DNA from 2 places in the Pseudobacillus badius genome. Region 2 is predicted to be linked to the other one. Evidence: predicted binding sites of a transcription regulator. Region 2 holds the regulator's gene; the other holds the start of a gene.
The links. The regulator LexA, encoded in region 2, represses DNA repair genes until DNA is damaged. The targets are predictions, from matches to a motif close to CGAACATATGTTCG.

Region 1 (3,408 bases), on a different contig from region 2:
CGCATCAACATCCGGCTTATCCATTTGGCCAAGAAACTGGCGGGCATAAGCGGATAAAGATTCTACATACCGGCGCTGTCCTTCCGCATAAATTGTATCGAACGCCAGCGATGATTTTCCCGAGCCCGATAAGCCTGTCAGTACAACGAGCTTATCACGGGGGATCGTAATATCAATGTTTTTTAAATTATGTGCCCTGGCTCCTTTTACTGTAATTTTATCTATTCCCATATCCAAGTCATCCTTCCGATTTCAACTCTAACAATGCATCACGCAGCTGGGCGGCCAATTCAAAGTCGAGCGCTTTGGCTGCTGCCTTCATTTCATTTTCTAAGCTGGCAATCAGGCGATTCCGTTCTTGCGGAGCTAGTTTCTTCTTGGAAGCGGCCGTTTCATAGCTTTCTGCTTCTTCCGCTGCATGCGTGGCCCGGATCACATCACGAATATCTTTCTGAATGGTTTTTGGCGTAACGCCGTGTTTTTCATTGTACGCCTGTTGAATCTCACGGCGCCGCTTCGTTTCTTCTATCGCCTTGGCCATAGAATCAGTGATTTTGTCGGCATACATAATCACATGGCCGCCGGCATTGCGGGCAGCCCGTCCCATCGTCTGGATCAGCGAGCGTTCCGAGCGGAGAAACCCTTCCTTATCAGCATCCAATATGGTCACAAGTGAGACTTCAGGAATATCGAGCCCCTCTCTCAACAAGTTGATGCCTACCAGCACATCGAATTTTCCAAGACGCAGATCCCGGATAATTTCTATTCGTTCCAGCGTCTTTATTTCCGAATGAAGATATTGGACTTTGACACCGATCTCCTTTAAATAATCCGTTAAGTCTTCAGACATTTTCTTCGTTAGCGTTGTTACAAGCACGCGTTCATTCCGAGCCGTCCGCTCATTAATTTCACTTATCAGGTCATCAATCTGGCCTTCAATCGGGCGAACGTCGACCGTTGGATCAAGCAGGCCGGTCGGCCGGATGATTTGTTCGGTCATTTGCGGAGTATGCTCGATCTCATATGGCCCTGGCGTGGCGGATACATAGACAATTTGACGCACATGCTCTTCAAATTCTTCAAACTTCAGCGGCCGGTTATCCTTGGCCGATGGAAGGCGGAAGCCATGATCGACAAGCACTTGCTTGCGCGCCTGGTCACCGTTAAACATTCCCCGGATTTGCGGAAGCGTCACATGTGATTCATCCACTACAATAAGAAAATCTTCTGGAAAGTAATCAAGCAGTGTATACGGTGTGGAGCCAGGCGGGCGCAAGGTTAAATGGCGGGAATAATTCTCAATGCCTGAGCAAAATCCCATTTCCCTCATCATCTCTAAATCATAACGCGTCCGCTGCTCAAGCCGCTGGGCCTCAAGCAATTTATTTTCCGCACGCAAAACAGCGAGCTGCTCTTCCAATTCTTGCTCAATGTTGCCAATCGCGATTCTCATTTTTTCTTCTCTTGTAACGAAGTGGGAAGCTGGAAAAATAGCGACATGTTCACGGTCGCCAATAATTTCGCCAGTCAGCGCATCGACTTCGCGGATCCGGTCAATCTCATCTCCGAAAAACTCCACTCGAATGCAATGCTCGTCACGGGAGGCAGGAAAGATTTCCACTACATCTCCGCGCACGCGAAAAGTCCCCCGCTTAAAGTCAATATCATTGCGCTCGTATTGGACGTCCACGAGCTTGCGCAGCAATTGATTCCGTTCAATCTCCATCCCGGCGCGCAAAGAAATCACGAGGTCACGATATTCCTCCGGCGAGCCCAAACCGTAAATACACGATACACTGGCAATAATGATGACATCGTTGCGCTCAAACAAAGAAGAAGTAGCCGAGTGGCGCAGCTTGTCAATCTCATCGTTGATGCTTGCGTCTTTTTCAATAAATGTATCCGTCTGCGGCACATAAGCCTCCGGCTGATAATAATCGTAGTAGCTGACAAAATATTCAACAGCGTTATTCGGAAAAAACTCTTTAAATTCACTGTACAGCTGGCCCGCAAGCGTCTTATTATGGGCAATGACAAGCGTCGGCTTGTTTACTTCTTTAATCACGTTAGAGATCGTGAAAGTTTTCCCGGTCCCTGTCGCTCCGAGCAGCGTCTGATGCTTCTTTCCTTCCTTTATGCCCGAAACAAGCTCAGCAATCGCTTTTGGCTGGTCGCCTTGCGGGCTGTATTTAGACACGATTTCAAATTGGTTCTTCACCATTCAACCCCCTGCCTCCTGGCAAATGTGCTTATTCTGTTCTATCAACATGCTTTCTATTAAAGCTTGTGCCGTTTTCTATTGTTAGTAATCATAATCCCCATTTTAGCATAAATGAAACCTGGCTGGCTATTAATAAACGCACATATGTTCCTGTTTCTCTCTAAGTCCTGCTGGCCACCTTCCTTAAGTTCATAGCAGAGAAACTGATAGAACGAGCAAGGCTGGTCTCATCGGCTCTAGGAGAATAATTGCACGGCTGTTGATTGAAGCGACCGGAAGGGAAACCAGCTGAGCCCGCCAGCAAAATAAAAAAGCTGCCGGCAAACTCGATTTTTATCGAATTTGCCGGCAGCCTAACTCTTTCCATTCATTAGAGAGGGCTTGCTTTATACTAAAATATCCACCCAAATTTTAATGGCTGTAGCCGCAATTAAGACAGCAAGCAGCCACTGCAATATTTTCGTATTCATTTTTTGTCCTGCTTTGGCGCCAAGCGGCGAAGCAAGAAGGCTGGCCACTACCATAATAACAGCCGGCATAAACAGCACTTGTCCAGTCATGAGTTTGCCGGCTGTCGAACCGATCGAGGAAATAAAGGTAATAGCGAGCGAGCTGGCAATCGTCATTCTCGTTGGAATTTTTAAGATAACGAGCATAATCGGCACAAGCAAAAATGCTCCGGCAGCTCCGACAATCCCGGCACCGATGCCAACAACGAAAGCAAAGAAGGCAGCAAGCCATTTACTAAATTTCACTTCCTCCATTGGCCGATCGTCCAAGTTTCTCTTAGGAATAAACATCATGACCGCAGCAAGTGCAGCAAGCACTCCATAAATCACATTAACAGTGGATTCATCCATCTTCTGCGAGCCAAATCCTCCAATAAAACTTCCGACAAGAATGGCAGCCCCCATGTAAATAATCAACGTCTTATTTAAATACTCGCTTTTCCGGTATGCCCATACCCCGGCAATTGTCGCAAAAAAGACTTGGACCGCGCTGACGCCGGCAACCTCGTGGGCGCTGAAGGCCGCAAAGCCCAGCATGGGCGGAATATACAAGAGCATCGGGTATTTAATAATAGAGCCGCCGATGCCAACCATTCCGGATAGAAAAGAGCCAATAAATCCAATGAAAAAAATAACAGCAATCCAGCCAATAGACCAATCCATTCGTTCTTCTCCCCT
Region 2 (3,408 bases):
TGTATTAAAAAGTGCACGAACAAACAAGTGGATTGCTTAGTCAATCTCTTCGCCCGCCTGTTCGGTATACTCTTGAAACCTTCTATGGACAGTCGCTTTTGATACTTGATAGCCAAACCCCTTTAATGTAGCAGCAATTTCTTCAAAGGTTAAATTGTTGCGGCGCAGCCGGACAATCTCTTCTACAGGTACTTCTTTTCTCTCCCTGCCAGCAGGATTTCCCCGGTTTTTCAAATTTTCTTCCGGCCGGAAACCATTTTCCACCGCCCGCTTCATGCCTCGTTTGATTTTTAAGTTATGAATCTTTCGCTGGTACTCCTCTACCATGCTGACAATTTGAATAACCATGGAGTCAGATTCAGACAGCTGCAATTCTCCATCATCGGCGATGCTGAACACCTTGACCCCTTCTTTAAACAAGCAGTGCAGCAAAGCAATTTTAGCGTTCCCTCTTCCAATTCTCGTTTCATCCTGAATGAGAACAGCATCAATCGGCTCCCTTTTCGCTAAATCAAGTAAATCAAGCATGCCTGGCCTGTCCAGATCATACCCGCTCGCCTGCTCCTTAATAACCTCTGCCACCTCGTACCCTTTTTTGGCAGCAAGGCTGAGCAGCTCCTCCTCCTGCCGCTGAAGCGAGGTTTCCTGAACTTCCTTTTTCGTACTTACGCGGCAATATATAATAGCTTTCACTTAAACTCATTCTCCTTTGAATGCGACTTGCCCGCCCGCGTGAGAGGGATGCGAGGCAACGGGGATAATCAATGTATCACCAGGCAGAATTTTCACAGAATGCAGCTGATTTTCTTTTTGAACCCACATAATGAAATCCTCTTCCTTCATGTCTTTGGCATTGTTGTATTGTTTGGCAATGCTCCAAAGCGAGTCTCCTTCCTGCACGGTAATTTCTTGATACGGAAGTCCTTCCTCGCTCACGCTGAAAATCAGCATTGCTCCCGCTATTATTGTAACAGCCATAAATAAGAGAACAAAAGAATTGTTTTTTACAAATGTTTTCATCACTTCACAGCCCTTTCAAGCGAATATTCGTTCGTATATTTATTTTTATTGTAATAGGAACATTTGTTTGAGTCAAGATTTTATTCGAACTTATGTTTGTATCACGAAAAATAGCATGTTATAATACAGAAAAGAGACAAATCTAAGAGGTGCAGACAAATGACAAAATTATCGAAGAGGCAGCAGGATATTTTGGACTTTATCAAGCTGGAAGTCAAAGCAAAAGGCTATCCTCCGTCCGTTCGGGAAATCGGTGAAGCCGTCGGGCTTGCATCCAGTTCTACTGTCCACGGTCATCTTTCCCGGCTGGAAAGCAAAGGATTGATCCGCCGCGATCCAACGAAGCCGCGCGCTATTGAAATACTGGAAATGGAGGACGCGGTGCCGCGCCAAAAGGTAGTTAATGTGCCGTTAATCGGAAAAGTAACAGCAGGCTTGCCGATTACCGCGATCGAAAACATTGAAGAGTATTTCCCTTTGCCTGAACGCTTGGCTCCGGCTGATGAACATGTGTTTATGCTTGAAATTATGGGTGACAGCATGATTGAAGCAGGGATTTTAGATGGTGATTATGTGGTTGTCCGGCAGCAGCAAACAGCCAAAAACGGCGAAATTGTTGTAGCCATGACTGAAGAAGATGAAGCGACTGTCAAGCGCTTCTTTAAGGAAAAAGATTTTATCCGGCTTCAGCCTGAAAATTCATCCATGGAGCCAATCATTTTGCCGAACGCTACTATTCTAGGCAAAGTAATCGGTGTCTATCGCGATATTCATTAATGACTGTACAGCTCCTTTTTAGCCTGCCGCTGAAAGGAGTTGTTACTTTTTAAGAGAATAGTAGAGAAACAGTTACTCTATCCTATGAAAAAATTCAGTAAATATGATTTATTCGAAAAAACAAAAAAATCTCCAGCTGTGTGGCGGCCAGAGAAAGAACTTTCTTGGTAGGAACCGGTCATACCGAAGGATTTATAAGAGCCTTTTCTTAGGCAATAACGCCCCGCTCGTTTTTAAACTGCTTGTATTGCTCCTCTTCCATGATTCTTCTTAGAATTTGCACAGCCTCCCATACTTCTTTATACGTATTGTAGAGAGGAACAGGCGCCAGCCGGATGCCGTTGGGGGCTCGAAAATCAGGAATGACCCCATTCGCCTTCAATGCTCTGCAAATGCGCGCTGCTTCTTTATGCTCTAAATAAATATGCCCGCCGCGCTGGTGATCCTCTAAAGGATTGCCAATTTCAACCCTTATATGCTGCCGCTCTTTCATAATCAGCTTCATCATGTAACGCGTCATATCCAAAGACTTTTTCCGCAGATTTTCCATGCCTGCTTCCTCAAACATCTGAAGCGATCCAATTAAAGGTGCTGCGCTTAATATGTGAGGGGTGCCGATTTGATAGGCTCCTGCTGCCTCAGCCGGTGTCAGCACGTGTTCCATATCAAATTGCTTATGTTTAGCGGAGCTGAACCATCCTGCAAGGCCGGGAAATCTTCCGATATGCTTCTTATTTACATATAATGCGCCGACACTTCCGGGGCCGCTATTCAAATACTTGTAATTGCACCAAACAGCAAAGTCTGCTTCCCACGCACTTAACTCATGCAAGATAGCGCCGACGGAGTGGCAAAGGTCAAAGCCAATCAAAACTCCGCGCGTATGAGCAGCTTTTGCCAGGCGCCGCATATCAAGAATTTGCCCGCTTCGATAAAGCACACTAGGCAACACCGCTAAAGCAACTTCCCCGGTCATCGCCTCAATAATCCTCTCTTCATCAAGAAAGCGACCATCCCGGCTTTTCACGCGGATTAAGTGTGTGTCCGGATTGTAGCCTTTCAGCTTTAGCTGGCTTTGCAGCACATAAATATCGGAAGGAAAGGTCAATTCGTCCGCCAGTATTTTCGTTCGATTGCCTTGCGGCTGATAAAAGGTTGCGACCATTTGATGGAGGTTCGTTGTTGTAGACCCGGTTACGATTACCTCTTCAGGACAGGCTCCCACTAATGGCGCCAGCTTTCTCCCTAGCTGTTCAGAAAGGTGATACCATGGATGGTTTCCTTCTGTCCAGCCGTCAATCCCAAATTGTTTCCACGAATCCAAAAGCTCCAATAATGAGGCTTCCGACCGTTTAGACAGCAAACCCAGCGAATTGCCGTCAAGATAAATCTTTCCTTTTGGAATATAAAATTCTTCCCGAAACCGCGCCAGTCTATCTTGTTGATCAAGCCGGCAAGCAAATTCATAAGAATCATCCAACTCCTTATTATCCATGTCTTTATCTCCCATTTTCCGGTCTATCCCCCTTTGCTTCTGCTTCAGTGATGATGCCTCGCATACCGCACAAGCACTTTACGTTCATTGTTGATAGAGAAACCTTTAAGCTATAC

Region 1: uvrB (excinuclease ABC subunit UvrB) is a predicted target of LexA. The motif match lies at 2,359-2,372, and genes of this name have one in related genera.

What each region holds. Positions count from the first base shown of each region.
Region 1 is NZ_MWMM01000003.1:136,200-139,607, forward strand. It holds gene uvrA (excinuclease ABC subunit UvrA) at 1-231, opposite strand, end outside; gene uvrB (excinuclease ABC subunit UvrB) at 239-2,221, opposite strand; gene B1A98_RS06935 (sulfite exporter TauE/SafE family protein) at 2,608-3,393, opposite strand.
Region 2 is NZ_MWMM01000001.1:515,457-518,864, reverse strand. It holds gene B1A98_RS02495 (YneB family resolvase-like protein) at 37-693, opposite strand; gene yneA (cell division suppressor protein YneA) at 700-1,020, opposite strand; gene lexA (transcriptional repressor LexA) at 1,180-1,797, shown strand; gene kynU (kynureninase) at 2,006-3,292, opposite strand.